Regions from separate parts of the Streptomyces sp. NPDC086519 genome, predicted to be linked through region 3. Evidence: riboswitches for the same ligand, from Rfam matches in the RefSeq annotation. Region 3 holds a riboswitch; each other region holds the start of a gene.
The links. A riboswitch is a leader RNA that binds a small molecule or an ion and turns the genes downstream of it on or off. The one in region 3 is predicted to bind cyclic di-AMP.

Region 1: linked by a shared signal. The riboswitch ahead of AB0P24_RS16170 (transglycosylase SLT domain-containing protein) and the one ahead of AB0P24_RS35640 (M23 family metallopeptidase) in region 3 are both predicted to bind cyclic di-AMP.
Region 2: linked by a shared signal. The riboswitch ahead of AB0P24_RS25170 (LysM peptidoglycan-binding domain-containing M23 family metallopeptidase) and the one ahead of AB0P24_RS35640 (M23 family metallopeptidase) in region 3 are both predicted to bind cyclic di-AMP.

Annotation. Positions count from the first base shown of each region.
Region 1 is NZ_JBFBJL010000014.1:168,753-178,960, reverse strand. It holds gene AB0P24_RS16180 (DUF2092 domain-containing protein) at 21-1,301, opposite strand; gene AB0P24_RS16175 (polyprenyl synthetase family protein) at 1,584-2,594, opposite strand; cyclic di-AMP (ydaO/yuaA leader) riboswitch at 3,729-3,923, shown strand; gene AB0P24_RS16170 (transglycosylase SLT domain-containing protein) at 3,929-4,411, shown strand; gene AB0P24_RS16165 (HAD family hydrolase) at 4,425-5,231, opposite strand; gene fahA (fumarylacetoacetase) at 5,785-6,996, shown strand; gene AB0P24_RS16155 (M56 family metallopeptidase) at 7,352-8,290, shown strand; gene recQ (DNA helicase RecQ) at 8,454-10,208, opposite strand, start outside.
Region 2 is NZ_JBFBJL010000027.1:34,196-44,403, reverse strand. It holds gene AB0P24_RS25195 (aspartate aminotransferase family protein) at 1-822, shown strand, start outside; gene AB0P24_RS25190 (XRE family transcriptional regulator) at 894-1,520, shown strand; gene AB0P24_RS25185 (DUF6126 family protein) at 1,517-1,639, shown strand; gene AB0P24_RS25180 (tyrosine-protein phosphatase) at 1,643-2,440, opposite strand; gene AB0P24_RS25175 (alpha-galactosidase) at 2,638-4,710, shown strand; cyclic di-AMP (ydaO/yuaA leader) riboswitch at 5,018-5,178, shown strand; gene AB0P24_RS25170 (LysM peptidoglycan-binding domain-containing M23 family metallopeptidase) at 5,183-6,166, shown strand; gene AB0P24_RS25165 (SGNH/GDSL hydrolase family protein) at 6,416-7,201, shown strand; gene AB0P24_RS25160 (TetR family transcriptional regulator C-terminal domain-containing protein) at 7,237-7,839, opposite strand; gene AB0P24_RS25155 (N-acetyltransferase family protein) at 7,882-8,415, opposite strand; gene AB0P24_RS25150 (XRE family transcriptional regulator) at 8,414-9,016, shown strand; gene AB0P24_RS25145 (hypothetical protein) at 9,204-9,395, shown strand; gene AB0P24_RS25140 (Glu/Leu/Phe/Val dehydrogenase dimerization domain-containing protein) at 9,400-10,208, opposite strand, start outside.
Region 3 is NZ_JBFBJL010000052.1:43,644-53,851, forward strand. It holds gene AB0P24_RS35605 (VCBS repeat-containing protein) at 1-180, shown strand, start outside; gene AB0P24_RS35610 (amino acid permease) at 229-1,746, shown strand; tRNA gene AB0P24_RS35615 (tRNA-Lys) at 1,888-1,960, shown strand; gene ribA (GTP cyclohydrolase II) at 2,231-2,872, opposite strand; gene AB0P24_RS35625 (MarR family transcriptional regulator) at 3,073-3,594, opposite strand; gene AB0P24_RS35630 (dihydrofolate reductase family protein) at 3,661-4,782, shown strand; tRNA gene AB0P24_RS35635 (tRNA-Met) at 5,073-5,146, shown strand; cyclic di-AMP (ydaO/yuaA leader) riboswitch at 5,461-5,621, shown strand; gene AB0P24_RS35640 (M23 family metallopeptidase) at 5,629-6,663, shown strand; gene AB0P24_RS35645 (aldo/keto reductase) at 6,749-7,711, shown strand; gene AB0P24_RS35650 (PrsW family intramembrane metalloprotease) at 7,870-9,111, opposite strand; gene trmB (tRNA (guanosine(46)-N7)-methyltransferase TrmB) at 9,230-10,096, opposite strand; gene lhgO (L-2-hydroxyglutarate oxidase) at 10,138-10,208, opposite strand, start outside.

The sequences.
Region 1 (10,208 bases), on a different contig from region 3:
CGCAACCGCACGGCCCCGGACTAGCCCGCGTTCGCCGCCTTCACCAGCGCCGCCTTGTCCACGGCACCGACGTACACCTTGCCGTCGTCCGTGATCAGGGCGTTGATCAGCCGGGTGGAGAAGACGGTGCCCTTGCCGAACTTGCCGGAGACGGGGTCGCCGAGCGAGCCGAGGAAGCCGCCCAGGTCGCCGCCACCGGAGGCGGAGCCGCTGGGCAGGCCACCCTTGCTGCCGGTGTCGAGGACGGCTATGGAGTTCCAGCCCTTGCCGAGGACCTTGAAGCCGGACTCGTCGAGGCCCTTGGCGGAGCCGTGGCCGGGCGTCTCGGAGGACTTGCCGCCCTGGTCCGCCCCGCTGCCCTCGCGCGTCTTGCCGGCCTTGCCGGCCTTGTCGGCCTTGTCGGCCTTGTCGCCCTCGGTGACCTTGGCACCCTTGGGCGGGGTGAAGTCGAAGGTGGAGGCGGCCGGCTTCGCGAAGCTGACCTGGGTGTAGCCGACGTCGACCACGGCCGCGCCGCCGCTCGACGGCGTGAGCGTGAACTTCAGCGGTGTGCCGGTCCTGGCGTCCACCGCGATGCTGATCGCGCCGGCCGTCGTACCGGACTGCTTGGGCTTGATGACGAGCCGGTAGGCGTCGCGGCCGGCGACCTGGGCGGTGCCGTCGACGGTCACCGAGGTGGTGCCGTCGACCGACTTGAGGAACTCGTCGGCGAAGTCCTTGGGCGTGGCCGGTACTTCGTGCTGCTCGGCCTTGCCGGAGTCGGCGGCGGTGGAGTGGTAGACCTCGTTGGACTTGCTGTCGTAGCCCCACACGTCGGTGCCGTTGTGGATGAGGCTGTACTCGGCGCCGCTCTCCAGCACCGACACCTTCTGCTTCTCGGGGCCGTCGGCGGCCACTCGCAGGGTGTGCACGCCGGAGGCCAGCTCGGTGAGCTTGCCGGTCGGGTCGGCGGACGAGCCGCCGCCGCTGCCCTGGGTCGCCCCGGACAGCAGGCTGCTCTCCAGACCGCCGAGGTCGGGCAGGCCGAGGTCGGTGCTGATCTTCACGGTGCCGGACAGTTGCTGCACGTCCGACTTGGCGATCTTGTCGATGAGTTCCTGCGCGGTGATCTTCGGCAGGTCGGGGTCACCGGAGTCGGCGAGCGCCGGGACCAGGCCGATGGTGGCCGCGGCCACCCCCACCACCGCGAGCGGGACGCCGTACCGTGCGGCCTTGCGACGCCGCTCGGCTCGCAACTCGTCGCGCAGCTCGTCGTCGGCCTGCGCGGCCCCCGTGCTGTCGTCGGATTCGTACGGTGCCATGTGTGCCTTACCTCCGTCGTCGGCGGCGGCCGTCCTCGCACGTGTCCCACCCTGAGCCGCCATTCTCACCCGAACCGGTGAGTGGTGGTGATTTCCGTGGTTTCCATCTCACCAAATGGGGCGCGCGGAAGCGTCAGACCACGGAGCCAACTCCATGTACACCTGCGGTATGACACAAGGGTGGAGGCGCCTTCCGTGACCCGTAGGGGTCGTACGGCGAAGGCGCCTCCTGTCACGTGCCGTAGGGCGCGACCGCTGCGGGGCCGGCAGGGCCCGCCGGAGTCATCCGGCGCGGTGCACCACCGCGTCGCACAGCTCCACCAGCGCGGCCTTCGGATCGCACTCCGGGAGCGGAGCCAGCACGGCCCGCGCCTCCTCCGCGTACCGGACCGCGTCCCGGCGAGCCAGCTCCAGCGCGGGATGCGCCCGGAGCGCCGCCAGGGCCTCCGCGTGCCGCGCGTCGTCCGTGAGGTCGGAGTCCAGCAGTTCGCACAGGGCGATGTCCTCGGCCAGCCCCAGCCGGGCCGCCCGTTCCCGCAGCCGCAGCACCGGAAGCGTGGGCACGCCCTCGCGGAGGTCGGTTCCCGGGGTCTTCCCGGACTCCTGGGAGTCGGAGGCGATGTCCAGGACGTCGTCGGCGAGCTGGAAGGCGACACCGAGACGTTCGCCGTACTGGGTGAGGACGTCGACGACCGTCTCGTCGGCGCCGGACAGCATCGCGCCGAAGCGGCAGGAGACAGCGACCAGCGAGCCGGTCTTGCCGCCCAGCACGTCGAGGTAGTGCTCTACCGGGTCACGGCCGTCCGTCGGACCCGCCGTCTCCAGGATCTGGCCGGTCACCAGCCGTTCGAACGCGAGGGCCTGGACCCGGACCGCCTCGGGACCGAGGTCGGCGAGGATCTGGGAGGCGCGGGCGAAGAGGAAGTCACCCGTGAGGACGGCGAGCGAATTACCCCAGCGGGTGTTGGCGCTGTCGACACCGCGTCGCACGGAGGCCTCGTCCATGACGTCGTCGTGGTAGAGCGTGGCCAGGTGCGTGAGCTCGACGACGACGGCCGACGGCACGACACCCGGCGCGTACGGGTCGCCGAACTGCGCGGCGAGCATCACCAGCAGCGGACGGAACCGCTTCCCCCCGGCCCGTACGAGGTGCTGCGCGGCCTCCGTGATGAACGGGACCTCGCTCTTGGTGGCTTCTAGCAAGCCTTCCTCGACAGCCGTCAATCCGGCCTGGACATCGGCTTCCAGAGCCTGGTCCCGCACGCTCAGCCCGAACGGCCCGACGACGGTCACGAGGGGTCTCCTGTCTGCTGGTGTCTACTGGCGATTACACGGTTTGTCGATAGGTCGCTGCCATCACTCAAGTCAGCGTATCCGGTCAGGTTTCGATCACCGATAGCGCCCACGGTTACACCCCGGGCGCTATCGGATCACGACCGTTATGTTTTTGATCAGCCGATACGACCCGACATCCACTGACTTAACAGGAAGTGCGGACAGTTGTCCCGAACCATGGCGCAGGCCGTGTCCCGCACCGGGGCGGACGCCGGGTTCGAGCCCGGGGACGCGCCCGGCGTCCCGTCCCGCGACGAGTCTCCCGACTGACTGCTGCCCGGAAACCGCCCTTTCTCTCCCGGCTCTCCCGGCTCTCCCGGCCGACATCACCTGCCCGGGCGTACCCCCTCCGCCGGCCGTCGAAGCCGACGGAGGCACCCGATGCGCGCACGGCGACACCTCGCGCACCTCCGCACGCCCTTCTTCCACGAGATCACGCACGACGCCCTCCGCCTCCCCTTGATCTGCATCCCCTCGATCGGAGCGGCCATCACGGCCCGCGTCACGGACGACCACCATGACAACGACACGCACCGCAGCGGAGGTTCCGCCCTCGCGGCGGACACGCGCCCCGGAGGAGGCTCCCGGGGGCCCGCCCCCCACCCCCAACATGACGAGCGTCACGTACCCACCCCACGGCCACCGGGTGCTCCGGAGGGTTGAGGGGGGGCCGAGCGGCGAGGCGGACTCGCGCCGGACACAGACCAGCAATTCGGACTTATGGCTGAAATTGACCCTAATGTCGCCCATTCCATCACTCCGAAGCGGGCGATTCATGCAAATGCGGGCGGGGTTTTAAAATGTTGAACCCTGAAATAGACGGATTCCATGAATCCCTCATGTCTGATTTGCGGTTATTGCGTTCCCGTGAAGTAGGTCACGTGACCTGGGCGACACCAGGCCACAAGCCGCCCCGTTCTTCCCTTTACCCGTGGGCCAGTTGAGGATTGGCGACCGCAAAGGATCAAGTACCACATACGCCTCAGTTCAAGGTCAATCGGTGTGTTCTGTGAATCGACCACTTGTTTCGGACATGTGCTCTCGCATACGTTCCCGCTCGCCGGGCGGACGCCGAATCCTGCCGCCGCCCGTCTTGACCCATCGACGAGTCCATTCGCAGGCAGGAGCGGGGGAACCAGGTAAGTCGCCGGACCGGGCGGCCGACGTCACCAACAGACGTCGTTCCGGAACGGCTAGGGGTGAAGTCGCATCGTCTTCGGGCGGTGCGGCCGGGCACTCCCCGGGCCCGAACCCGACAGCTCACCTCGCAGGCGACGGAGAGGAACTTCGCCATGCCTGCTGCCGTTCAGAACCGCCGTACCCGCATCGCCCGCACGCTCGTCGTCGCCTGCACCGGCGCCGCCCTCCTCGGCCTCCCGCTCATCGGGGCGACCGCCGCCTCCGCCGCCACCTCCTCCACCACCACGGCGGCCTCGACGACCCTCGCCGGGTACCCGAACAACCTCGACGGCTGGATCCGCGAGTCGCTCGCGATCATGTCGGAGAAGCACATCCCGGGCACCTACAACGGCATCTACCGCAACGTGATGCGGGAGTCCTCCGGCAACCCGAGGGCCATCAACCTCTGGGACTCCAACGCGGCCGCCGGCATCCCCTCCAAGGGCCTGCTCCAGGTGATCGCCCCGACGTTCAACACCTACCACGTGGCCGGCACGTCGTTCGACATCTACGACCCGGTCGCGAACATCACCGCCGCCTGCAACTACGCCGCCGCGCGGTACGGCTCGATCGACAACGTGCACGGCGCGTACTGATCGACGCCCCGCGTCAGTCGAAGAGTCTTTCGAGGACGACGGCGATGCCGTCGTCCTCGTTCGACGTGGTGATCTCGTCGGCCAGCGCCTTGAGTTCGGGGTGGGCGTTGCCCATCGCCACCCCGTAGGCGGCCCACTCGAACATGGGGATGTCGTTGGGCATGTCACCGAAGGCGATGGCCTGTTCGGAGTTCAGTCCCAGATGGTCGGCGGCCAGCGCGAGCCCGGTCGCCTTGGTCACCCCGCACGGCTGGAGCTCGACGGTCCCCGGCCCCGACATGGTGACCGTCGCCAGCGATCCGACCACCGAGCGGGCGGTGGCCGCCAGTTCGTCGTCGGACAGGGTGTGGTGGCGCAGCAGCACCTTGCTGATGGGCGCGCACCACAGGTCGTCACGCCGGGCGACGCGCAGCGCGGGCAGGGTGGGGTGGGGCATCAGATAGCCCGGCTCGATGAGCGTGAGCCCGTCCACGCCGTCCTGGTCGACGGCCGCGTACACCTGGCCGACCTCGGCCTCGATCTTGCCGAGCGCGGTCTCCGCCAGCTCCCGGTCCAGGGTGACCGACCACAGCAGCCGGTCCGCGCCGGCGTCGTACACCTGCGCGCCCTGGCCGCAGACCGCGAGTCCCGTGCAGCCGAGGTCGTCGAGGAGGGGGCGCACTCTCGGCGCGGGGCGGCCGGTCACCACGAGGTGCCGGGCACCGGCCCGGCCGGCCCGCGCGAGTGCGGCGAGCGACCGTTCCGAAAGGGTGTCGTCGGCACGCAGCAGCGTGCCGTCCAGGTCGGTGGCGACCAGTGAGTACGGGGAGGGTGCGACCATGATCAGAGAATACGGACAGCACGTCCCTGCGACTCACCACGTGTTTCGGCCTCAAGTGGCGCCCGCTGTCGCCGTGCTGGGGCCGGTTGACGCCTTTCGTCCTGTGCCGGTCCACGGCGACCGTCCGCACCCGCTCCGGTTCGGGCACCGGTCTCTGCTGGAACCACTCGCCATGGCCGACGAAGGCCTCCACCGGTTCGATGCCCTCGTCCCGGTCAGCGGACAGTCGCCGAACTTGACGATCGGGCCCGGCACGTCCCGGTCCGCCTCGAACGGCACGCTGACGGCATTCCTGGCCACGGGTCCCCCCACGGGTCCCCCTACGAACCGGACCCACCCCGCCCGTGTCCCCCAAAGGACGCCAAGCCGGAATCGACCACTCCGACAAGGCGTATCGGGACATTGCGAACTCTTTAGACACTGCCACGACAGTCGACTCACCCGTAACGTGTGGCGCGACCACATGGAATGCCGCGCAACGCCATAGAGACGTCGCCACATGGTCGGCCCCGTGCGGCACGGATGAGAGTGAGGCAGTCACCCCATGCCCCCCTTGCCCCCTTTCGAGGTCCCCGAGGGTGACCCCTTCGGCCCGCACAACCTTCCGTACGGCGTGTTCTCGACCTCCGGGAGCGCGGAACGGAGGGTCGGCGTCCGCCTCGGAGACCACGTCCTCGACGCCGGCGCCGCGGCCCTCGCGCTCGGCTCCCCGTACGCCTCCCTGCTCGCCCGCCCCACCCTCAACCCGCTGCTGGCCGCGGGCCGCACCGCCTGGTCGGACGTACGGCGCGCCCTGACCGCCTGGGTGACCGTGCCCGCGCACCGCGAGACGCTCACCCCCCTTTTCCACCCGCTGCCCGAGGTGACCCTGCACCTCCCGTTCGAGGTCGCCGACTACGTCGACTTCTACGCCTCGGAGAACCACGCCCGAAACGCCGGCCGCATCTTCCGCCCCGACGCCGCCGAACCGCTCACCCCCAACTGGAAGCACCTGCCGATCGGTTACCACGGCCGCGCGGGCACGGTCGTGGTGTCCGGGACGGACGTCGTACGGCCGTCGGGACAGCGGAAGGCGCCGTCGGACCCGGCACCGGTGTTCGGCCCGTCGGCACGGCTGGACATCGAGGCCGAGGTCGGTTTCGTCGTCGGTACGCCGTCGGCACAGGGCAGGCCGGTGGCGCTGGCCGACTTCAGGGAGCACGTGTTCGGCCTGTGCCTGCTGAACGACTGGTCGGCGCGGGACATCCAGGCCTGGGAGTACGTCCCGCTCGGCCCGTTCCTCGGCAAGTCGTTCGCCACCTCGGTCTCGGCGTGGGTCACTCCCCTGGACGCGCTGGAGGCGGCACGGGTCGCCCCGCCGAGGCGGACGCATCCGCTGCTGCCGTACCTCGACGACGCGACCGAGGAGCCCGCCGGTTACGATCTGCGGATCTCGATCGCGATCAACGGGCACACGGTGTCCGAGCCGCCGTTCTCCACCATGTACTGGACCGCCGCCCAACAACTCGCCCACATGACGGTCAACGGCGCCTCCCTGCGCACCGGAGACCTGTACGGCTCCGGCACGGTGAGCGGCACGGAGCCCGGGCAGCGCGGGTCGCTGCTGGAACTGACCTGGAACGGACGCGATCCCCTCGAACTCCCGGACGGAAAGCGGACATACCTGGAGGACGGCGACGTGGTGACGCTGTCGGGGTGGGCCCCGGGGCCGGGCGGCAGCCGCGTGGGGCTCGGGGAGGTCGGGGGGCGGATCGTGGCGGGGTGAGGGAGACGGCCGGGACGGCCCTGCTCACCGAGGCGAGCAAGGACTTCGTGACCGGGCGCGGGCGGCGGGAGCCGCGGGCGGGCAGGCACCGGAGGCGTCGCGGGTGCCGGCCCCTCGCCAACCGCCGGGCCCACGAGGGGGCGCCCGGATCGTCGTCGACACCTGACTCCGGGCACCCCGCACCGTCATACTGACGGGACACGCACCATGCGATGCGCCCGCACGCGCACCATGCGAAGCGTCGGCGCGCGCATCACATGAGTGCCGGCGCACGCGCCATGTCCACGCGGCGGCGTATCACCCCCGCACCACCACCGTCACACGTCTCCGATCAGGAAACGGAGCCCGCCCCGGCATGACCGTCTGCCTGCTCCTGCTGACCGCCGTCGCCCTGACGGCCGCCGTACCCGCGCCGCGCGCCCTGGTGCGGTCCCTGTGGCCGGAGCGGGAACCGGTGGTCGGGCTGTGGGTGTGGCAGTGCCTGGTCGCCACCGTGCTGATGTGCTGCCTGGCCGCGCTGGCCCTGGGCGCGGCGGCCGTCTTCCACACGGTGCGCGACCGGGTGTTCGCGCCGGCGCCACCGGCGGTCACCGCCGCCTACGACCTCTCCGTCGCACCCCTGTGGGCGGTCGCGCTCACGGTCCTGCTGGCGTCCGGGGCCGCGTGGACGACGGCGATGCTCGCCCGCGAACTGGTCGAGGCCCGACGGCACCGGGACCAGACCCGCGCACACCTGCGCGAGCGGGCACCCGAACTGCCGGCGGGGCTGCCCACGGCACGCGGACCGATGCTGGTGCTGGAGGACGAGTACCCGGACGCCTGGTGGATGCCCGGCCACCCGCCGCAGCTGGTCGTGACCACGGGGGCACTGCACCGCCTCACCGACCACCAGCTCGACGCCGTGCTCACCCATGAACGGGGCCACGCCCGCGCCCACCACGACTGGCTGCTCCACCTGTCCAGCGCCCTGGCCACGGGCTTCCCGCGGGTTCCGCTCTTCTCGCACTTCTGCGACCAGACCCACCGGCTCGTCGAACTCGCCGCGGACGACACAGCGTCCCGCCGCTGCGGCCACCTCACCACCGCGCTGGCCCTGATCGAACTGAACCAGCACCGCGGGGTCCTGTCCTGCGCATCGAGCCGCCGGCTGCTGGGCGAACGGGTCGACCGCCTGCTGGAACCGCCCCCACGGCTGCTGCGCCGCCAGCGGGCCCTCACAACGACGGTGGCCGCCCTGGTCCCCCTGCTCCCGCTCCTGATCACGTTCGCACCGGGGCTGACCGCGCTCGGCTAGATCGTCGGCCAGATCGTCTCATCCGGATCGGCGCGGTGTCCGGGTGCGCGGGAGGCCGATGCGCCGCGGCGCGGATCGAGATGCCGTTGCTCCGCCGTTTTCAGGAGCGCAGCCGTCTCTCACCGCCACCGCAGGTCCCGCACCGCCCTATGCCCGGTCCCCCCTATGCCCAGTCCTCCGGTTCCGGCTCCGCGTCCATCTCGGGCCAGTGGTCCTCGTCCCCGGTCCCCGGTCCCGCGGGAGCCGGGGCGGCCGGCGTCCTGAGGGCGGCCAGCACCCCGAGCACGCCCTCTCCGTACGTCATGAGCTTCTTCTCACCGACGCCGCCGACGGTGGCGAGTTCGGCGATGGACTCGGGCCGCCGGCCGACGATCTCCCGGAGGGTGGCGTCGTGGAAGATCACGTACGCGGGTACGCCCTGTTCGCGGGCCTGCTCGGCGCGCCAGGCGCGCAGGGCCTCGAAGGCGGGCAGCAGTTCCTCGGGCAGCTCTGCCACAGCCGCCTTCGCCTTGCCCTTGCCGGAGGAAGAGGAACCGGAGGCACCGGAGCTCCCGGACCCGCGCGAGACCGCCGGCTTCTTCGGCTCCTTGCGCAGCGGGACCTCCCGCTCGCGCCGCAGTACCGACCCGCTGGCTTCGGTGAGCACGAGGGTGCCGTACTCGCCCTCGACGGCGAGCAGCCCCTGGGCGAGCAGTTGCCGGACGACGCCTCGCCATTCGCCTTCGTCGAGGTCGGTGCCGATGCCGAAGACGGACAGCTGGTCGTGATCGAACTGTATGACCTTGGCGGTGCGCTTGCCGAGCAGGATGTCGACGATCTGGACGGCGCCGAACTTCTGCCCGCGTTCGCGCTGAAGTCGTACGACGGTGGAGAGGACCTTCTGGGCGGCGACGGTGCCGTCCCAGGTCTCGGGCGGGGTGAGGCAGGTGTCGCAGTTGCCGCAGCCCGCCGGGTCGGGGTCCTGGCCGAAGTAGTTGAGGAGTTGCCCGCGGCGGCACTGGGCGGTCTCGCACAGGGCGAGCATGGAGTCGAGGTGGGCCTGTGCACGGCGCCGGAAGGCCTCGTCTCCCTCACCGGACTGGATGAGTTTGCGCTGCTGTATGACGTCGTTGAGGCCGTAGGCCATCCAGGCGGTGGAGGGCAGACTGTCGCGGCCGGCCCGGCCGGTCTCCTGGTAGTAGCCCTCGACGGATTTGGGCAGGTCGAGGTGGGCGACGAAGCGGACGTCGGGTTTGTCGATGCCCATGCCGAAGGCGATGGTGGCGACGACGACCAGGCCGTCCTCGCGCAGGAAGCGGGACTGGTGGGTGGCTCGGGTGCCCGCGTCGAGGCCGGCGTGGTAGGGGACGGCGTCGATGCCGTTGCGGGTCAGGAACTCGGCCGTGGCCTCGACGGACTTGCGGGAGAGGCAGTAGACGATGCCGGCGTCGCCCTCGTGTTCCTGGCGGAGGAAGGTGAGGAGCTGTTTCTTGGGGTCGGCCTTGGGGACGATCCGGTACTGGATGTTGGGCCGGTCGAAGCTGGCCACGAAGTGCCGGGCCGCCGGCATGTGCAGTCGCTGGGTGATCTCCTGATGGGTGGCGTGGGTGGCGGTGGCCGTGAGCGCGATGCGCGGGACGTCGGGCCAGCGCTCGCCGAGCAGGGAGAGGGCGAGGTAGTCGGGGCGGAAGTCGTGGCCCCACTGGGAGACGCAGTGTGCCTCGTCGATGGCGAAGACGGCGATCTTGCCGCGGGCGAGCAGGTCGAGGGTGGAGTCCAGGCGGAGCCGCTCGGGGGCGAGGTACAGCAGGTCGAGTTCGCCCGCGAGGAACTGGGCCTCGACCACGCGCCGCTCGTCGAAGTCCTGCGTGGAGTTGATGAACCCGGCGTTGACGCCGAGGGCGCGCAGGGCGTCCACCTGGTCCTGCATGAGGGCGAT
Region 2 (10,208 bases), on a different contig from region 3:
CTCGCCCGCGAGCTGAGGAAGGGCGATGTCGCCGCCCTGATCGTCGAGCCGATCCAGGGCAAGGGCGTGCACGAGGCACCGCCCGGCTATCTGCGCGCCGCGCAGGAACTGCTGCACCGGCACAAGGCTCTGCTCATCGCCGACGAGGTGCAGACCGGCCTCGGCCGCACCGGCGACTTCTACGCCTACCAGCACGAGGAGGGCGTCCAACCGGACCTGGTGTGTGTGGCGAAGGCACTGTCCGGCGGGTACGTCCCGGTCGGCGCCACTCTCGGCAAGGACTGGATCTTCAAGAAGGTCTACTCCTCCATGGACCGGGTCCTGGTCCACTCGGCGAGCTTCGGTGCCAACGCCCAGGCCATGGCGGCCGGGCTCGCCGTCCTCTCGGTGATGGAGAACGACCAGATCGTCGCCAACTCCCGGGCCGTGGGGGAGCAGCTGAAGTCCCGGCTCGCCGCGCTGACCGACAAGTACGAACTGCTCGCCGACGTGCGCGGCCGGGGCCTGATGATCGGCATCGAGTTCGGCCGGCCCAGCTCCCTGAAGCTGCGCAGCCGCTGGACCATGCTCCAGGCCGCCCGCAAGGGCCTGTTCGCCCAGATGGTCGTCGTACCGCTGCTGCAACGGCACCGGATCCTCACCCAGGTCTCCGGCGATCACCTGGAGGTGATCAAGCTCATCCCGCCGCTGATCGTCGACGAGGCCGACGTCGACCGTTTCGTGGACGCCTTCACCGATGTGATGGACGACGCGCACAGCGGCGGCGGGCTGATGTGGGACTTCGGCAAGACGCTCATCAAGCAGGCGGTGGCCAACCGCTAGAGCGGCTCCCTGGATTTTGTCTCTGAGGCAAGGAAATTGCCATGGAGACAAAGTCGCGGCTCAATGGAGGCATGAGCTCCTCCGCGAACGAGCGGGCGGGCGGGCAGCCGGTCGAGGACCTGCCCGCCGTCGCCCCGCAGCTGCGCGCCCTGCGCCGCCGTGCCGGCCTCACCCTGGAGGCCGCCGCCCGGGACGCCGGACTGTCGCCCGCGCACCTGTCCCGGCTGGAGACCGGGCACCGGCAGCCCTCGCTGCCGATGCTGCTCGCCCTCGCGCGTATCTACGGTACGACGGTCTCGGACCTGCTCGGCGAGACCGTCGCCGACCGGGACGCGATCGTACGCGCCGTTGACATGGATCCGACCCGGGCGGGCGGCTGGACGTACTGGCAGACCGGTGCCCCGGGCCGGGGCATGCAGGCGCTGCGCGTCCATGTGCCCCACGGTTCCCAGGGCGACATCGTGCGGGTGCATCCCGGCGAGGAGTGGCTGTACGTCCTGCGCGGACGGCTCCGGCTGCGGCTCGGCGACACCACCCACGTGCTCGAGGCCGGCGACAGCGCGCACTTCGACTCGCTGACCCCGCACCGCCTCGCCGCCCAGGACCAGGACGGGGTCGAGCTCCTGTTCGTCCACACCCTGTTGCAGAGTCCCACGGCCGCCCTGTGCCTGGGACCGATCATTGGAGAGCTGCCATGACCAACATGGAGGAGAAGTTCCCGCGGGCCCTGTGGGTCCGGCTGATCATCTACATCGCCGCCGGGCACGTGCTGGCCGCGTTCCTGTTCCTGCTGTTCTCCCTCGGCGCGAAGAGCTGAGCCTCAGCCGACCAGGCGCTCGCGCAGCCGCTCCCGGGTCTGTGGGGCCAGCCTGAGGCCCTGCTCCAGGTAGGTGTCGACGTCGCCCCAGGTCTCCTCGATGCTCTCGAAGGCCGCCGTCAGGTACTCCAGGCGGGCGTCGAACAGCGGGCTCAGCAGGTCCATCACCTCGGGGCTGTACGCGCTGTCCCCGCCGCCGCTGCGCCGCACCTTGTATCGGCGGTGCTTGGCGTTGGACTCCAGGTAGTCGGCGACGATCGCGTCCCGCTCCACGCCCACCGCGAGCAGCGTCACGGCTATGGAGACACCGGCCCGGTCCTTGCCGGCCGCGCAGTGCATCAGCGCCGGGACGCTGTCCTCGGCGAGCGCGTGCAGCACGTGCGAGTGCTCGCCGGTGCGCTCCTTGACGATCGCGCGGTAGGAGCTGACCATCCGGGCCGCGGCCTTGCCGTCGCCCAGGAGCCCGTGCAGCTGGTCGAGGTCGCCCTCACGGACCATCATCCAGAAGTCGGCGCCGTGCGCGGGGTCGGTCAGCGGCAGGTTCACGTTCCGCACGCCGGGCAGCTCGACGTCCGGGCCCTCCAGCTTCTGGTCGGCGGCGTTGCGGAAGTCGAAGACCGTGTGCAGGCCGAGCGAGGCGAGGAACTCCGCGTCCTGCTCCGTCGCGTGCGCCAGATGACCGCTGCGGAACAGCACACCCGGACGCACCCGCCGCCCGTCCACGGTCGGCAGGCCACCCACGTCACGGAAGTTGCGCACCCCGGTCAGCTCGGGCTCGGTGGACGGGACCTGCTGCGTCACGGGGGCTCCTCCCGGTCGGCCCCGTCGGCGCGGCTCGTCGACGGGCACTGGCTCGACGATACGACATCGGTTTCCGCGGGCAGTGAGTTGTCCACAGGCGGCGCCTTGAGGACCCGAAGCCCTTGATTCCGGAGCCCGTGGCCATTGATGATGTTGGTGCTTGAGCGGATCTGTTGGCCCCTGTGTGAGGTTTCTCGATGGTGGACATCGCCGAAAACGGTCGTACGTGGCTCCTGTCGGGCCCGGGCAGCAGCTACGCGCTGCATCTGACGGAGGCCGACGAGCTGCTCCACCTGCACTGGGGCGCCAGAATCCAGCTCGCCGACGCCGAGGAGCTCAGCACCCGGGTGCTGCCCGGCTACTGGCCCTTCGAGTCGCCGCTCGACGGCCGCGAGGAGTACCCGGTCGAGGGCGGGCCCCGGTTCGTGCGCCCCGCCCTGTCCGTGCGCACCGAGGAGCGGCGCGGCACCGAGTGGACCTTCGCGTCGTACGAGGTCGAGGACGACGAACTCCGGTTGCGCTTCACGGACGACGGCATCGTCATCACGCTGCACTACCGGATGCGCGGTGACGTCGTCGAACGCTGGGTGACCGTCGGCAACGAGGGGCACGCGCGCGTGGAGCTGCTGCGCGCCGACCCCGCCACCTGGACCCTGCCCGACCGCGAGGGCTGGCGGCTCTCCCAACTGCACGGCCGCTGGGCCGCCGAGTCCCGGCTCGCCAGGGGCCCGCTCACCTACGGTGAGAAGGTCATCGGCAGCCGCCGCGGCCACACCGGCCACCAGCACCTGCCCTGGGTCGCTCTCGACACCGACGCCACCGAGGAGCGCGGCGAGGTCTGGGGGTGCGCCCTCGGCTGGTCCGGCTCCTGGCGCATCGCGGTCGCCCAGCTCCCCGACGCGCGCGTGCAGATCACCGGCGGCGCCGGCTACGACGACTCGGGCCTGCTGATGCTGGCCGAGGGGGAGTCGTACACCAGCCCGGTCTTCGCGGGCCTGTGGACCGACGGCGGCTTCGGCGGGGCGAGCCGTGCCTGGCACGCCTACCAGCGGGCCTACGTCATCCCGGACGCCGACCGGGACCGGCCGGTGCTGTTCAACTCCTGGGAGGCCACCACCTTCGACATCTCGGAGGACCAGCAGGCCACACTCGCCCGCCGGGCGGCCGCGATCGGTGTCGAGCTGTTCGTGGTGGACGACGGCTGGTTCGGCGCCCGTACCAGCGACCGCGCCGGACTCGGCGACTGGACACCCAACCCCGACCGCTTCCCCAAGGGCCTCAAGCCCCTCGCCGACTACGTGCACGCCCTCGGCATGCAGTTCGGCATCTGGGTGGAGCCCGAGATGGTGAACCCGGACAGCGACCTGTACCGCGCCCACCCCGACTGGGTGCAGTACCAGCAGGGGCGGAAGCGGACGGAACTGCGCAACCAGCTCGTTCTCAACCTCGCCCGCGAGGACGTCCAGCAGTACCTCTGGGAGCAACTCGACACCCTGCTGTCCAGCGCCCCGATCGACTACGTCAAGTGGGACTTCAACCGCTGCTTCACCGACGCGGGCTGGCCCGGCGAGCCCTACCCGCAGCGCCTGTGGGTCGACCATGTCCGCGGGCTGTACGCCCTGCTCGACCGGCTCCGCGCGGCCCACCCGGATGTCGCCATCGAGTCCTGCTCCGGCGGTGGCGGGCGGATCGACCTCGGCATCATGAGCCGTACCGACGAGGTGTGGACCTCCGACAACACCGACCCGCTGGACCGCCTCGCCATCCAGCACGGCTTCAGTCAGATCCACCCCGCCCGGGTGATGTCCGCCTGGGTCACCGACAGCCCGAACCACCAGCTCAACGGCCGCGTCAGCAGTCTGCGCTTCCGCTTCGTCAGCTCGATGGCCGGGGCGCTCGGCGTCGGCGGCGACCTCTCGCGGTGGACCGAGGAGGAGCTCGCCGAGGCCGGCCGCTGGGTGGAGCTCTACAAGGAGATCCGGCCGCTGGTGCAGCGTGGCGACCAGTTCCGGCTGCGGCCGCCGACCGGCGGGCTCAGCGCGGTGCAGTACACGCTCGGCGATGAGACCGTCGTCCTCGCCTGGCTCCAGGCCCAGAGCTACGGCGAGCCGGCGCCGGCGCTGCGGCTGCGGGGCCTGGACCCGACGGCGTCGTACGAATGCCGTGAAACGGGCGAAGTGCACCGGGGTGCCGTCCTGCTGCACCACGGGCTGCGCACCGGACTGAAGGGCGACCTGGATGCGGCAGTCATCCGGCTTCGCCGGATCTGATACGTATGCCCGAATTAGATCCTTTGTCGCAACTCGGTCCGGAATAAGGGGACGTGGTGTGACGTGCGTGAGGAGCGTCATATTCGTGACCGTCCGTCGCGCGTCATGTTCACGTAATTCCGGTGTTTTTCGCGGTGATGGGAAAAACGAAAGAGCTGGAATTCACGGAGGGTCACCGGGATTTCCGGTAACGGATCAAGCGGAACTCGGACAGGCGGAACCAGGTGCTTGTCCGTGTGTGTCGTACTCGCTTACGTTCGCCACACATCCGGGCGGAACGCCGAATCCTGCCGCCGCCCGGAGTCCCCACACACACTCACCCGTGCCCGGCAGGAGCGGGGGACCCACCAGGTAAGACAGCCTGTTCCGGTTCCCGGGACGGCTCGGGGTGCAGTCACGCCATGGTGCGTGGCCGGGCAGCTCCAGCCCGAACCCGACAGCTCACCTCGCAGGCGCCGGAGAGGAATGCGCCATGCCCGCGAAGGGTAAGCACCGCCGCCCCAAGACCCAGCGTCTCACCCGTTCGATGGCCGTCGCCGGAACCGGTGGCGCCGCGCTGGCCCTGCCGCTCATGGGGGCCACGGGCGCCCACGCGGCCACCCCGCAGTCCGTTTCCGAGTCCGTTTCCGAAAAGGCCACACAGTCGCTTTCGACGGTCGAGAAGACCGCGGTGCGGAAGACGGCCGCGCAGAATTCCGTGCACCGCGTCTACACGGTGGTGCCCGGTGACTGTCTTTCGAAGATCGCCCGCGAGCAGCACCTCCGCGGTGGCTGGCCCCGGCTCTACGCCGACAACCGGCAGGCCGTCGGTGACAACCCCTCGCTGATCCACCCCGGCCTCAGGCTCACGCTCGGCGGCCGGCACGCCGCGACGACGGACACCGAGGAGTTCGGCTTCCGCTCCGAGGGGCGGTCGAACTCGCAGTCGTCGTTCTCGCCTTCGCCCTCCGCGCCTTCCTCCTCGCCCTCGCCTTCCTCCTCCCCGTCCTCGCTTTCCTCCTCCCCGTCCTCGGCTTCCTCCTCGGGCGGTTCGGCGGCGACCGCCGCCGGCTTCACTCTCCCGGTCACCGGTGCCACCCTCGGCACCGGCTACCACGTCGCCGGCGGCATGTGGTCCAGCGGCCACCACACGGGCGTCGACTTCGTCGTCCCCACCGGCACCCCGGTCAAGGCCGTCGGCACGGGCACGGTCGTCACGGCGGGCTGGGGCGGCGCCTACGGCAACCAGGTCGTCATCCGGCTCGCCGACGGCTACTACGCGCAGTACGGCCACCTCTCCGCCCTCTCCGTCTCGGTCGGCCAGACCGTGACCGCGGGCCGGCAGATCGGCCTCTCCGGCGCGACCGGCAACGTCACCGGACCGCACCTCCACTTCGAGATCCGCACCACCCCCGACTACGGCTCGGACGTGGACCCGGTCGCCTACCTCCGCTCGAAGGGTCTCGCCGTCGGCTGACCCGGCGCCCCGCCGGTCTGACGCGCAGCCTGCTGCGGCACACACCGGAGACCTGTCTGGGACCTGACTTCCGGCTCTGGCGATCGACACGTCAACGCTGCTGGTCAGAGCCTTATTCCAGGCTTGGCAAAGTATTTAAAAGTGTCTTATCTCACCGAACGTCAACCCCTTATTACGGTCGCGTAGGTCACAACCGAAGGTGAATCATGGTCCGACGTGGCAGACGATTCGAAGAGTGACAAGGCATCAGTGATCGGGTCGTACGTGGCGGTGGGGGACAGCTTCACCGAGGGCGTCGGCGACCCCGGCCCCGACGGGGCGTTCGTCGGCTGGGCCGACCGGTTCGCGGTACTGCTGTCGGACCGGCGCCCCGAGGGCGACTTCGAGTACACCAACCTCGCCGTACGCGGGAAGCTGCTCGACCAGATCGTGGCGGACCAGGTGCCGCAGGCCCTGGCACTCGCCCCGGACCTGGTCTCCTTCTGTGCGGGCGGCAACGACATCATCCGCCCCGGCACCGACCCCGACGAGGTGGCCGAGCGGTTCGAGCGGGCCGTGGCCCAGCTGACCGAGGCCATCGGCACCGTATTGGTGACCACCGGATTCGACACCCGGGGCGTGCCCGTCCTCAAGCATCTGCGCGGCAAGATCGCCACGTACAACGGGCACGTCCGGGCCATCGCCGACCGCTACGGCTGCCCGGTCCTGGACCTGTGGTCCCTGAAGACCGTGCAGGACCGCCGGGCCTGGGACGGCGACCGCCTGCACCTCTCGCCCGAGGGGCACACGCGCGTCGCGCTGCGCGCCGGCCAGGTGCTCGGCGTCGAGGTACCGGCCGACCCGGACCAGCCGTGGCCGCCGCTGCCGCCCCGCGGCACCCTGGAGGTCCGCCGCGACGACGTGCACTGGGCCCGCGAGTACCTGGTCCCCTGGATCGGTCGCCGGCTGCGCGGCGAGTCCTCCGGCGATCACGTGACGGCCAAGGGGGCGCTCTCCCCGGACGACATCAAGATGCGGATCGCTTCCGTGGCCTGAGGCGTGCAAGGGGTGGCCTCATCGCGGGCCGCCCCTTACTGCTGCCCGGGCAGGCCCAGTTCGCGCGCCAGCGCCTCGTCCGCCCACTCCTGCGCCCGGGCGCGGGGCACGGAACCCGGGTACGACGTCAACTGGACGGCGAGCCCGTCGAGCAGCGCGGTCAGCCGCAGCGCCGCCGCCGCGGGGTCGGGGCACCGGAACTCACCGGCCGCCACCCCTTCGGCGATGACCTCGGCGATCGCCGCCTTCCACTGCCGATCGAGGCCTTTGGTGACGTCCCGCAGCGCCGGTTCCCGCAGCGCCGCCGCCCAGCCCTCGATCCACAGCCGCCAGCCCTTCGCCTGCCCCGTCGGCGCGTACCAGCGCACCGCCGCCCGCAGCCGGCGCAACGCCGACGTACGGCGGCCCAGCAGTTTGCGCAGATGCGCCAGGTCGTCCTCGGCGGCGTAGGTGAAGGCGGCGGCGACCAGCTTCTCCTTCGTCGAGAAGTGGTACAGCACCAGTGCGTTGCTCACCCCGAGGGCCGAGGCCACATCGGCGATCCGCACCGCCGACACGCCCCGCGCCTCGATCTGCCCGATGGCGGCCCGCAGCAGTTCCTCCCGCCGCTCGGCCACGCTCAACCGCACTCTCGCCACGCGGTCACCCTAATCGGTCCACCCGCCGCCCGCGTTGCCGTCTCAGGCCAGCGGCAGCCGCATGAGCGTGAGGTCCAGCCGGCGCCCGAACTTGGTGCCCGCCTCCCGGACCGTGCCCACGTGCTCGAAGCCGAACCGGTCGTGCAGCCGGATCGACGCGGCGTTCTGCGCCTCGATGCCGGCGATCATCACATGGTGGCCGGCCGCGCGCGCCGAGGCGATGAGGGGGCCCAGCAGTGCGGAGCCGATGCCGAGCCCGTACCTGCCCTCGCGGACGTAGACGGAGTCCTCCACCGTGTGCCGGTAGCCGTCCAGCGCGCGCCACGGGCCGTAGACCGCGAACCCGGCCACCTCGCCCGGCGCTTCGGCCGTCTCGGCCGTCTCGGCCACGAGTGCCGACCCGCGCTCCAGGTGGGCGGCGAACCAGGCTGCGCCCTCGGCGGGGGACTGCGGGGTCTCGGTCCACAGGGCCGTCGAGTGCCCGATCGCGTGATTGCGGATCGCCCGGACGGCCTCCTCGTCGCCGGGACGGGCCCGGCGTACCGTCACCAGGCTTCTCTCGTATATTGGATTCATGTCCAACATAGTAGAACCCTTGGCGGACCCCCTGGTGCGGCAGATCGCCGCGCGTGTCCGCATCGAGCGGGAGCGCCGCCGCTGGACGCTGGCGCAGCTCGCGGACGCCTCAGGTGTCTCCTCGGCGATGATCAGCCGGATCGAACGCGGCGAGAGCAGCCCCACCGCGGTCGTGCTCGGCAAGCTGTCCGCCGCCTTCCAGCTCAGCGTCGCCTCGCTGCTGGCCCTCGCCGAGGGCGCGCGGGAGTCCGAGGCGGACGTGCCGGGCGTGCGGCGCGGCGCCGACGCCGCCGAATGGCGCGATCCCGGCACCGGCTACCGGCGCCGCCAGATCACGGGCCCGCGCTTCCCGGCGGAGATCGCCGAGATCCGGCTGCCCGCCGGAGCCCGGGTGCCCTACCCGGCCGCGGCCTTCGCCTTCGTACGGCAGCTCGTCTGGGTCCTCGACGGCCGCCTCACCTTCCACGACGGCGACACGGTCCACGAACTCGAGGCCGGCGACACCATCGAACTCGGCGCGCCGGCCGAGCGCGTCTTCGCCAACACCACCGGCTCCGAGTGCCGTTACGCCGTCGTCCTCACCCGCGACACCCAGCCGTGAGCCGGCCCGCCGCCCCGCGGCGGCACGCTCCTGCCGGCCGCGACAGGTGACAACTACGCCGTGCAGCCCGCGCTCGCCGCGGTCGCCACCGACCTGGACGTGCCGCCCTCGCGCTGCTCGGCGCGCTCACCGCCGCCACCCTCCTCCTCCGGCAACGGCCGCACACCCCCATGGCTACCACGCCACCATGAGCCGCGTCATCGCGCTCGACCCCGCCCGCTCGGGCAGCCTCAGCAGTGTCCACATGGTGGGGTACTTCACGATCGGCGCCCTCGGCACGGCCGTCGCCGCACTCCTCCTGGAGGCCATCGGCCGGCAGGGCGCCAGCCTCACGGCCCTGGGCGTGTTGCTTCTCGCCGCCGCTCTCGGGCGCCGCTGATCCGTCACCGGTACCAGCCGAACCGCTCCGCGATCACCGGCAGCCGGTCGGTCACCAGGGCGTGGGCCGCGGCGCGTGGGCTCGTGCCGTCGGACTCCGCGCGGTTCAGCGTCAACTCCACCAGGGCCCGCATCGACCGGCGGGTGTGGGCGAACGCCTCGTCCGGGTCGGGGCCGATGTCGCCGAAGAGGGTCCACCACCACCAGGCGTTGGTACCCGAGTTCACGACCACGTCCGGCAGCACGGTCACCCCGCGCGCGGTGAGCCGCTCCTCCGCCTCGGGCAGCACCGGCATGTTGGCCGCCTCCACGATCCAGCGGGCGGTGACCAGGTGCTCGTTGGCGGCGTCGACGACGTACGACACCGCCGCCGGCACCAGCACCTGGGCGTCGGTGGACAGCCAGGCGTCACCGGGCAGTTCCATGTCACCGGGGCGCAGCACCGCGCGGTCGACGGTGCCGTACGCGTCCCGCGCACACAGCAGCGCCTCGACGTCCAGTCCCGCCGGGTTGGCGATCGTCCCCTTGATGTCGGCGACCGCCACGACGGTCAGCCCCGCGCGGGCGAGGAACCGCGCCGTGGCCCCGCCCATGGTGCCGAGGCCCTGCACGGCGACCCGCGTCCCCTGGTACGGCACCCCGGCCCGGTCCAGGGCCGTCAGCGCCGACTCGGCGACCCCGCAGCCGCCGGCCAGCTCGTCCAGGCCGATCCCGTCGACCTCGACGGCGAAGGCGTCCGCGAGCCGCCGGCGGGCCGCCGCCTCGTCGTCCAGCAGCGGATACACGGCCTGGATCGAGGAGACCAGTCCCGCCT
Region 3 (10,208 bases):
TGGGGATCGACGTACAACGCGGTCGTCGGAGTCGGCGACATCACGGGGGACGGGAAGAACGACCTGGTCGTACGGGACACGGCGGGGCGCCTTTACCGCTATGGCGGCAAGGGCAATGGTTCCTTCGGCGGGCGGGCGCTGATCGGGAGCGGATGGCAGGGCTACAAGGGTCTTTTCTAGCCAAGTTGTGATGCATGTCACGCCCCTGGCGGGGGAATCGCTGGGGGCATGACAGATGACGCGACAGGCACGCCGCTCTCCGACGAGGAACGGCTGGCCCAACTCGGTTACACACAGGTCCTGGCCCGCCGTATGTCGGCCTTCTCGAACTACGCGGTCTCCTTCACGATCATCTCGGTCCTCTCCGGCTGCCTCACCCTCTACCTCTTCGGCATGATCACCGGCGGCCCGGCCGTGATCACCTGGGGCTGGGTGGCCGTAGGCCTGATGACCCTCTTCGTCGGCCTCTCCATGGCCGAGATCTGTTCCGCCTACCCCACCTCGGCCGGCCTCTACTTCTGGGCCCACCGGCTGGCCCCGCCGCGCAGCGCGGCCGCCTGGGCCTGGTTCACGGGCTGGTTCAACGTGCTCGGCCAGGTGGCGGTGACGGCGGGCATCGACTTCGGGGCCGCGTCCTTCCTGGGCGCCTACCTGAACCTCCAGTTCGGCTTCACCGTCACCCCCGGCCGCACGATCCTGCTCTTCGCGGGGATTCTGGTGCTGCACGGCCTCATCAACACCTTCGGCGTCCGCATCGTCGCCATCCTGAACAGCGTCAGCGTGTGGTGGCACGTGCTCGGCGTCCTGGTGATCGTCGGCGCGCTGACCTTCGTCCCCGACCACCACCAGTCGGCGTCCTTCGTCTTCACCAAGTTCGTCAACGAGACGGGCTGGAGCAGCGGCCCGTACGTCGTCCTCCTCGGCCTCCTGATGGCCCAGTACACCTTCACGGGGTACGACGCCTCGGCGCACATGACCGAGGAGACCCACGACGCGTCGACCGCGGGCCCGAAGGGCATCGTCCGCTCGATCTGGACGTCCTGGATAGCCGGCTTCGTCCTCCTCCTGGGCTTCACCTTCGCCATCCAGTCGTACGGCAAGGAGCTGGCGTCCCCGACCGGCGCGCCCCCCGCCCAGATCCTCCTGGACGCGCTCGGCGCCACCACCGGCAAGCTCCTCCTGCTCGTCGTGATCGGTGCCCAGCTCTTCTGCGGGATGGCGTCGGTGACCGCCAACAGCCGCATGATCTACGCCTTCTCCCGCGACGGCGCGCTGCCGTTCTCCCGCGTCTGGCACACGGTCAGCCCCCGCACCCGCACCCCCGTGGCGGCGGTGTGGCTGGCGGCCCTCGCCGCCCTCGCCCTCGGCCTCCCGTACCTGATCAACTACACGGCCTACGCCGCCGTGACGTCGATCGCGGTGATCGGCCTGTACGTGGCGTACGTGATCCCGACGCTGCTGCGGGTGCGCAAGGGCGACGCGTTCGAGCGGGGGCCCTGGCACCTGGGTCGCTGGTCGCTGGTCGTCGGCGTGATCTCGGTGACGTGGGTCGTGATCATCACGGTCCTCTTCATGCTCCCGCAGGTCTCCCCGGTCACCTGGGAGTCCTTCAACTACGCCCCGGTCGCCGTCCTCGCGGTCCTCGGCTTCGCCGCGATCTGGTGGCAGGCCTCGGCCCGCCACTGGTTCCTCAACCCGGACCGGACGGCACGCTCCGAGGACACCGCCAAACTGGTCGATCTCTGACCTACCGCCCCCTCCCGCGCCACTCCGGCGCCCCTTCCGCCCCTTTCCTGTCCCACTTCTGCCACACGACGCGGCCACGACCCCGATACCCGATCGGCGAGACGCCTCCGTCCGGCTATGCTCGGGGAGGCAACATCGCCTGGGCCGTTAGCTCAATTGGCAGAGCAGTGGACTTTTAATCCATTGGTTGTGGGTTCGAGTCCCACACGGCCTACCGAGGAGCCCCAGTCCAGACCTCGTCCGGACTGGGGCTCGCGGTGCTTTCGCGGGCTCGGAGATCGAGAACACGGTTCAGCCAATGGGCCCGGCGACACGCGCATCTAGGGCAGCAGGCGGGACGGGTCCGTGAACCGGATCCAGCAGGCGTAGGCCAGGGCTTCGGCGTCGGTGCACCAGATCGCCGGAACACGCGCCGGCCTGTCGTTCGCCAGGGCTCCCCTCGTCGGTGTGCTCGTAGTTGCCGGCACACCGCGCCCGGCGGAGCTCAGCCCGCGTTGAGCTCCGTCAACTCGGCCAGCGGCAGCGTGTGCTGGGTGTGCAGGACCTTCGCGCGCAGGTAACGGACGTTGTGAGCGGTGCTGAAGACGCCGGTCGGGACGCGGTCGCGGACGGTGACGCCGAGGCCGCGCAACTGCTCGGCCTTGTCGGGGTTGTTGGAGAGCAGGTCGAGCTCGGTGATGCCGAGGGCGGCCAGCATCTGCGCGGCGGCGGTGTAGTCGCGGGCGTCCTCGGGCAGGCCGAGGGCGGCGTTCGCCTCGTAGGTGTCGAGGCCCTGGTCCTGGAGGGCGTAGGCGTCGAGCTTGTTGTAGAGGCCGATGCCCCGGCCCTCCTGGCGCAGGTAGAGCAGGACGCCGCCGCGGTCGGCGATGCGCTCGACCGCCTCGCGCAGCTGGGGCCCGCAGTCGCAGCGGGCCGAGCCGAAGACGTCGCCGGTCAGGCACTCGGAGTGCAGCCGCACCAGCGGGAGGGCGCCGGGGGCGGGCTCGCCCAGGACGACGGCGACGTGCTCCTGGCCGTCGGTCAGGCCATGGAAGGTGACCAGCTCGGCGTCGACGCTGTAGCCGTCGTTGAAGCGCAGCGGGACCCGGACACGGGCGCGCTGGGTGGCGGCGGGGAAGTCGGTCATCGGGTTCTCCAGTGTCCGGGTGCAGGACGGCAGTCCCGGTACGGGACGTCGCGGGTGCCTGCTTCAGATTTGAAGCAGATCCACGGAGGGAACCCTACCCATGTTTTAAATTTGAAGCAACAGGTTGTGCGAGGTTCCGGAAGCCCGGGTTCACGATCCGCGGCGGCGCTGTCCGCGACGGAGGCGACGGAGGCCGGGGCTCACGAACCGGAACAGGGGGACGACCGGCGCCGCCACGGCACCTCGTCCGACGTGGGCCTGGGGGTCTCGCCGCCCTCCAGCGCCCGCGCGATCGCGGAACCGATCGTCTCCAACTGCTCCACCTGCTCGTCGGAGAGCTGGTCGAAGACCGCCGCCCGTACGGTCTCCACGTGCCCCGGCGCCGTGCGCTCCAGTACGGCCATGCCCGCGTCGGTCAGGATCGCGAAGCTGCTCCGCTTGTCCCACTGGCAGTCCTCGCGCCGGATCAGCCCGTCCTTCTCCAGCCGCGTCACGGCGTACGTCAGCCGACTCCGGGTGATCTTCGACTTCTCGGCGAGATCGGTCATGCGCAGCTTGCGCTCCGGCTCCTCGGAGAGGTTGGCGAGGATGCCGTAGTACAGGTGCGGCATACCGGCGTCCTGCTGGAGCTGCCGGTCGATCGCGTCCTCCAGCAGGTTCGTCGCGGCCATGAACGCGCGCCACGCGCGCTGCTCCTTCGGAGTGAGCCAGCGAGTCGTCATGCATCCAGTGTAGGTTTGTTTCAAACTTTAACCAAGACTGCCCGTCCCCGGGAGTGAGCGCGTCCGATGCCGTACCCCCACGTCCTGCTCTCCGCCGCCGTCTCCCTCGACGGCTACCTCGACGACACCGGCCCCGACCGGCTGCTGCTCTCCTCGCCGGCCGACTTCGACCGCGTCGACGAGGTGCGGGCGTCCGTCGACGCGATCCTGATCGGCGCCGGCACCATCCGCGCGGACAACCCGCGGCTCCTGGTCAACGACCCGGAGCGGCGCGCGGCCCGGGTCGCGGCGGGCAAGCCCGAGTACCCCCTCAAGATCACGGTCACCGCGACCGGTGAGCTCGACCCGGAGGCCAGGTTCTGGCACACGGGCGGCGCGAAGGTCGTCTACACGACGGACGAGGGCGCGGAGCGGGCCCAGGTGGCGGCGGACGTCGTGTCGCTGGGCCCGGAGCTCGACTGGCGGCTCCTCCTGGAGCACCTGCACGACGTGCGGGGGGTACGGCGCCTGATGGTCGAGGGCGGCGGCACGGTCCACACCCAGCTCCTCCAGCAGGGCCTGGCCGACGAGCTCCAGCTGGTCCTGGCCCCCCTCCTCGTCGGCGACCCGAAGGCACCGCGGCTGTTCGGACCGGGCGGATACCAGGCCGGGCGGCTGCGGCTCCTGGAGAGCCGCCGTATCGAGGACGTCGTCCTGATGCGGTACGAGCCCACGGCCCCCGGCACGGGCCCGGCGCCCTCCGCCGCCGACCGCCACTGGCTGCGGCTCGCCTGCGAACTGGCGGCCGACTGCCCGCCCTCCCGGACCGCGTTCAGCGTCGGCGCGGTGGTGGTCGCGGCCGACGGCACGGAACTGGCCCGCGGCCACTCCAGGGAGGCCGGCGACGCCGTGGTCCACGCGGAGGAGGCGGCCCTGGCCAAGATCCTCCCGGCCGACCCCCGCCTGCCCGCCGCCACGGTCTACACCAGCCTCGAACCCTGCACCCACCGCGCCTCCCGCCCGTACCCCTGCGCCGAGCTGATCCTGCGGGCCGGGGTGCGGCGAGTGGTGACCGCGTGGCGCGAGCCGGACACGTTCGTGACGGCGGCCGACGGGACGGGGGCGCTGCGGGAGGCGGGGGTGGAGGTGCTGCTCCTGGGCGAGTTCGAGGCGCACGCGAAGGCACCGAACGGGCATCTTCTCGGCTGAGCAGGCGGGCTGGAGGGGGCGACCGGGGCGGGGGGCTGGAGTTCTTTCGCGGGTGCGGGTGCGGGTGCGGGTGCGGGTGCGGGTGCGGGTGCGGGTGCGTAGTGGTTGCTCGCGCAGTTCCCCGCGCCCCTGAAGGGGTGCCGCAGCAACGCGCCCCGGAAGGGGCGCGGGGAACTGCGCGATCAGCCCCCGCCTGCCCGCGGCCACAGACCCCACAGACCCCACCGGACCGCACGAGACTTAACCGGTGTGACTCCCACCCTTCGGATGGCGTATGCTGGTGTCAACGACGCGGGGTGGAGCAGCTCGGTAGCTCGCTGGGCTCATAACCCAGAGGTCGCAGGTTCAAATCCTGTCCCCGCTACTGAAACCCAGGGCCGGAATCCACATCAGAGGATTCCGGCCCTGAGTCATGTCCCGGCAAATCCGGCGAACGTCGTCACGTTCGGTGTCCGGGCCGCCGCCCTCCGCATCACAACTGAGTCACCATCAAAACCGGTGTGACTCCTGAGGTGAGCGGCGCGCACCGTCGACTCGACCGCTTTTGACCGATCGTGGCAGGTAAGTCCAGGCCTTGAAAGCTTAATGATCAAGACGAACGGCTTGGAATCTCATGGCCGGGTCTATTAACGTTCGATAACGCAGCGCGGTCGTCCCAGCCGTCACCCGAGACGGCTCCGTGCGCACGCGCCGAATCCCGCAAGGGAACCGGGGAACCACCACCTTGGGGTGAATCGCGAGGCTACCGCCGGGTACGAAACGGCCGGTATACACGCGTAGGAGACCTTCCCGCTCCGAACCCGTCAGCTAACCCGGTAGGCGGCGGAAGGAAAGGAGTGCGCCCGCGTGGCGTCCAACCCGCCTGCTCCCACAGCCCCGTTCGTGCCCAGCCAGCGTCAGCCCGACACCTTCGGCTACGGCGGCTACCGCCCCGACGAGGGCCCCTTCGAGGAGTGGAACCCCACCGAGGAGTCCCTCTCCGCGGCTCGCGGCCGGCACCGGGTCGCCAAGCAGAAGGGCGGCGGGCTCGCCCGCAGCTCCACGGTTCTCGGCGTCGGCGTCATCGCCGCCGTCGGCGCGGGCGGCATGGCCAGCGCCAACACCGGCAAGCCGCCGGTCTCCATCTCCCTGCCCGACCTGCCCTCCTCCGTCAGCTCCCTGCTCGGCGAGGGCGGCGGCCACCAGGCCACCCAGACCGCGCTCAGCAGCGTCACCACGACGACCGCCGCCCACGCGGACTCCTCCTCGAACGCCGGTGAGGCGCTGCGCAGCCGGATCATCGCCCAGGCGGCGCAGCAGCAGAACCAGCTCGACACCAAGGCCAGCGCCAAGGCCGTCGCCGCCGCCGACAAGGCGGTCGCCGCCGCCGAGGCCAAGGCGGAGCAGGCGGCCGCCGCGAAGGCCGCCGACGCCAAGGAGAAGGCGGAGGCCTCCGCGAAGCAGAAGGCCGAGCAGGCCCGCCTCGCCGAGCTGGCCAAGCAGTACACGCTGCCCGTCGTCTCGTACACGATCACCGGCACCTTCGGCCAGGCCGGCTCCATGTGGTCCTCCGGCTACCACACCGGTCTCGACTTCGCCGCGCCCACCGGCACGCTGATCAAGGCCGTGCACAGCGGCACGGTCACCGAGGCGGGCTGGGCCGGCTCCTACGGCTACCGCACGATCATCACCCTCGACGACGGCACCGAACTGTGGTTCTGCCACCAGTCCTCGATCAGCGTGAAGGTCGGCCAGAAGGTCGCCACCGGCGACGTCATCGGCCGCGTCGGCGCCACCGGCAACGTCACCGGCCCGCACCTCCACCTGGAGGTCCACCCGAACGGCCAGGCCACCGCCATCGACCCGATGACCTGGCTGCGCGGCAAGGGCCTCAACCCCTGACCTGCCCAGGACAGGCGGTGCGCCTTTGCAAGAACTTCGTGTCGCGTCGGCATGGGACGCCCGGGGTCGCGTGTTGAAGTGAAGCATGACTTCTTCTTCCGCTTCCCCGTCCCTCCGCAAGCTCGGCGCCTCCGACCTGGAGGTCTTCCCGCTCGCCCTCGGCGGTAACGTCTTCGGCTGGACCGCCGACGAGGCCACCTCCTTCGCCGTCCTCGACGCCTATGCCGCCGCGGGCGGCAACTTCGTCGACACCGCCGACTCGTACACGGCGTGGATCGAGGGCAACAAGGGCGGCGAGTCCGAGACGATCATCGGCAAGTGGGTCGCGGCGCGCGGCAACCGGGACGACGTCGTCATCGCGACGAAGGTCAGCCAGCACCCCGAGTACCCGGGCCTGTCCGCCGCCAACATCAAGGCCGCCGCCGACGCGTCCCTGCGCCGTCTGGGCACCGACCACATCGACCTGTACTACACGCACTTCGACCAGCCCGAGGTCCCGGTCGAGGAGATCATCGGCGCGCTGGACGAGCTGGTGCGGGCGGGCAAGGTCCGGCACATCGCCGCGTCCAACATCACGCCGGAGCGGCTCCAGGAGTCCCTGGACTTCTCCGACCGCGAGGGCCTCGCCCGGTACGTCGCCCTCCAGCCTCACTACAACCTGGTCTCCCGCGACACCTACGAGGGCCCGCTCCAGGACCTGGCCTCCCGCACCGGCCTCGCGGCCGTCCCCTACTTCTCCCTGGCCGCCGGCTTCCTCACCGGCAAGTACCGCCCCGGTACGACGGTCGACAGCGCCCGAGCGGGCCGAGCCGCCCAGTACGCCGAATCGGACCGCGGTCAGAAGGTCCTGGCGGCCCTGGACGAGATCGCCGCGGCCCACGAGGCCCCGGTCCCCACGGTCGCCCTGGCCTGGCTGGCGGCCCAGCCCACCATCGCGGCCCCGATCGCCTCGGCGCGCACCCTCGAACAGCTCCCGCCCCTGCTGGGCGTGGCCGACCTGACCCTGACGGACCAGGAACTGAGCAAGCTGACAGCGGCTTCCGCCTGACGGTCAGCAGTTTCCGGCTGACGCTCAGCAGTTCCGTCAGACGCTGAGCAGTTTCCGGCTGATGCTCACATCCTCTCCCGCAGCCACCGAGCTCGCCCCCACGGCTCATCCCGGCGGTGCCGGGCCTCCTCCCCTCGCAACCCCGCAGCCCCGAAGCGCTAACTCCGGTACGGGTTGTAGGCCGGGTACGGCACCGCCGCCCCGGGCCACCCCGGCCCCGGCACCCCATGAGCCGGCGGCGGGTAACCCGCGTACCCGGGCCACCCGCCCGGCGCGGCCGTCCGGGCCGCGTACTCCAGGGCCGGCCGCACCAGCTCCCGCCGGCTCCACAGCTCCGTGAGGAGCTCCCGCTCCCGCACCACGAAGTCGGCCCCGGCCCGCCCCCGCTGCCCCCGGCGCCGCAGCAGTGCCAGCGTCGTCGCGTACCCCTCGTACTCGGCGACCGCCCTCCCCGCCGCCTTGCCGAAGTGGTACGCGGCGTACTCCCGGGCCATCTGCCGCGCCCGCATCGACCCGAGCACGAACGGCTCGGCCGCCCCCAGCCACCCCGCGTAGACGTACGCCGGCAACTCCTCCCGCACGGTCCGCAGTTCCCGCTGCCGCGTCCACACGGCCAGCCAGGTCAGCAGCCCGAACGCCGGCACCATGAACATGCCGTACACGGCGAAGAACCCGTACTGCCCGAACGTCGAGGACCCGTTCCAGAACGCGTGCATGGTCATCGCGAGCAGCAGCCCGGCGACCGGCGCCAGCACGCGCCGCGCCCGCTGCCGCTCCCCGGAGAGCGCGGCGATGCCGAAACCGATGCCGGTGAGGACGGTGAAGAGCGGGTGCGCGAACGGCGACATCACGATGCGCACGAAGAAGGTCGCGGCGGTGACGGAGGCGATCCCGCTGCCGCCGGTCAGCTGGTCGGTCCCGAAGGCCGTGCCGAGGTAGAGGATGTTCTCGGTGAACGCGAACCCGGTGGCGGTGACCCCGGCTATCACCACGCCGTCCACGATCCCGGTGAAGTCCCGTCTGCGGAAGAGGAAGACGAGGAGCACGGCCGCCGCTTTCGCCGACTCCTCGACGACCGGCGCTATCACGGTCGCCCCGAGCGTGTCCGCGCTGCTCGGATCCGCGGTCGCCGTGGCTATCCATCTCGTCGCGAAACTGTTGGCGACGATGGCTATCAGGGCGGCCGCGCAGGCGCCCCAGGCGAGGGCGAACAGCAGGTTCCGCCAGGGGCCCGGCTGCACCCGGTCGAGCCACCGGAACGCGCCCACGAGCAGCGGTACGGGCAGGACGGCGAGCCCGAGGCCGACGAGAAGGCCCTCCGTCCCCGTCTGCTCCCGCACCAGCGCGAGGATCACCAGGCCGGAGAGGGCCAGCAGCGTGCCCAACGCCCCGTACCGCACCCAGCGCCGCTGCCACCAGCGGGGTGGATGGTGCTGCGGATACGGCGGGTAAGGCGGGTGCTGCGGGTGCTGCGGGTGCTGCGGGTACGGCGGCGTAAAGGCGGCCACGGCATCGACCCTAACGAGGTGACTCCTGACGGTGCTGCTCGCTCTGCGGCACCCGGTGCTGTACGCGACGGAAGAGCAGATCGTTCACCACATGTCCCTTGTCCAGTCCCTGGCCCTCGAAACGGGTCAGCGGCCGGTGCGCCGGGCGTGGCGCGAAACCGCCGTCGGCCTGGGTGTTCTCGAACTCCGGGTGGGCGTCGAGCACTTCGAGCATCTGCTCGGCGTACGGTTCCCAGTCCGTCGCGCAGTGCACGATCGCCCCGGGGCGCAGCCGGGTCGCGGCGAGATCGAGGAACTCGGCCTGGATCAGCCGCCGCTTGTGGTGCCGCTTCTTGGGCCACGGGTCCGGGAAGTACACGCGCAGCCCGTCCAGCGAGTCCGGCGTCAGCATCTCCCGGAGCAGGATGATCGCGTCGCCGTTCCCGACCCGGACGTTGGACAGCCCGTTCTGGTCGGCGAGGTTGAGCAGGTTCCCCTGCCCCGGTGTGTGCACGTCGACGGCGAGGATGTTGACGGCCGGATCCTCGGCGGCCATCCGCGCGGTCGCCTCGCCCATCCCGAACCCGATCTCCAGCACCACCGGGTTGCCGTTGCCGAACAGCTCGCCGAGGTCGATGACCCGCTGCCCGTCGATGTCCAGGCCCCACTTGGGCCACAGCCGCTGCAGCGCGTCGGCCTGCCCGGCGGTGACCCGGCTGCGGCGCGGCTGGAAGCTGCGGATCCGCCGCTCGAAGTGTGAGCCGGCGGGATCGGCCCTGGGCCCGTCCGGGAACCGGGGCTCGCCCTTGGCCCGGGTGCGCCGGACGGGCACCTCGGGGGCGTGGTGGGGCCGCTCACCGGGCCGGGGGGTTTCGGAGGCATTGAGGGAGTCAGACACAGTGGGTCGATTTTACGGCCCCGGCGGGAGGGCCGACGGGGTCACACTGCGTCCAGCATCGCCAGCGCCCGCCGAGCCACCTCCCGCCCGATCGGCAGCGAGGCCGTCGCCG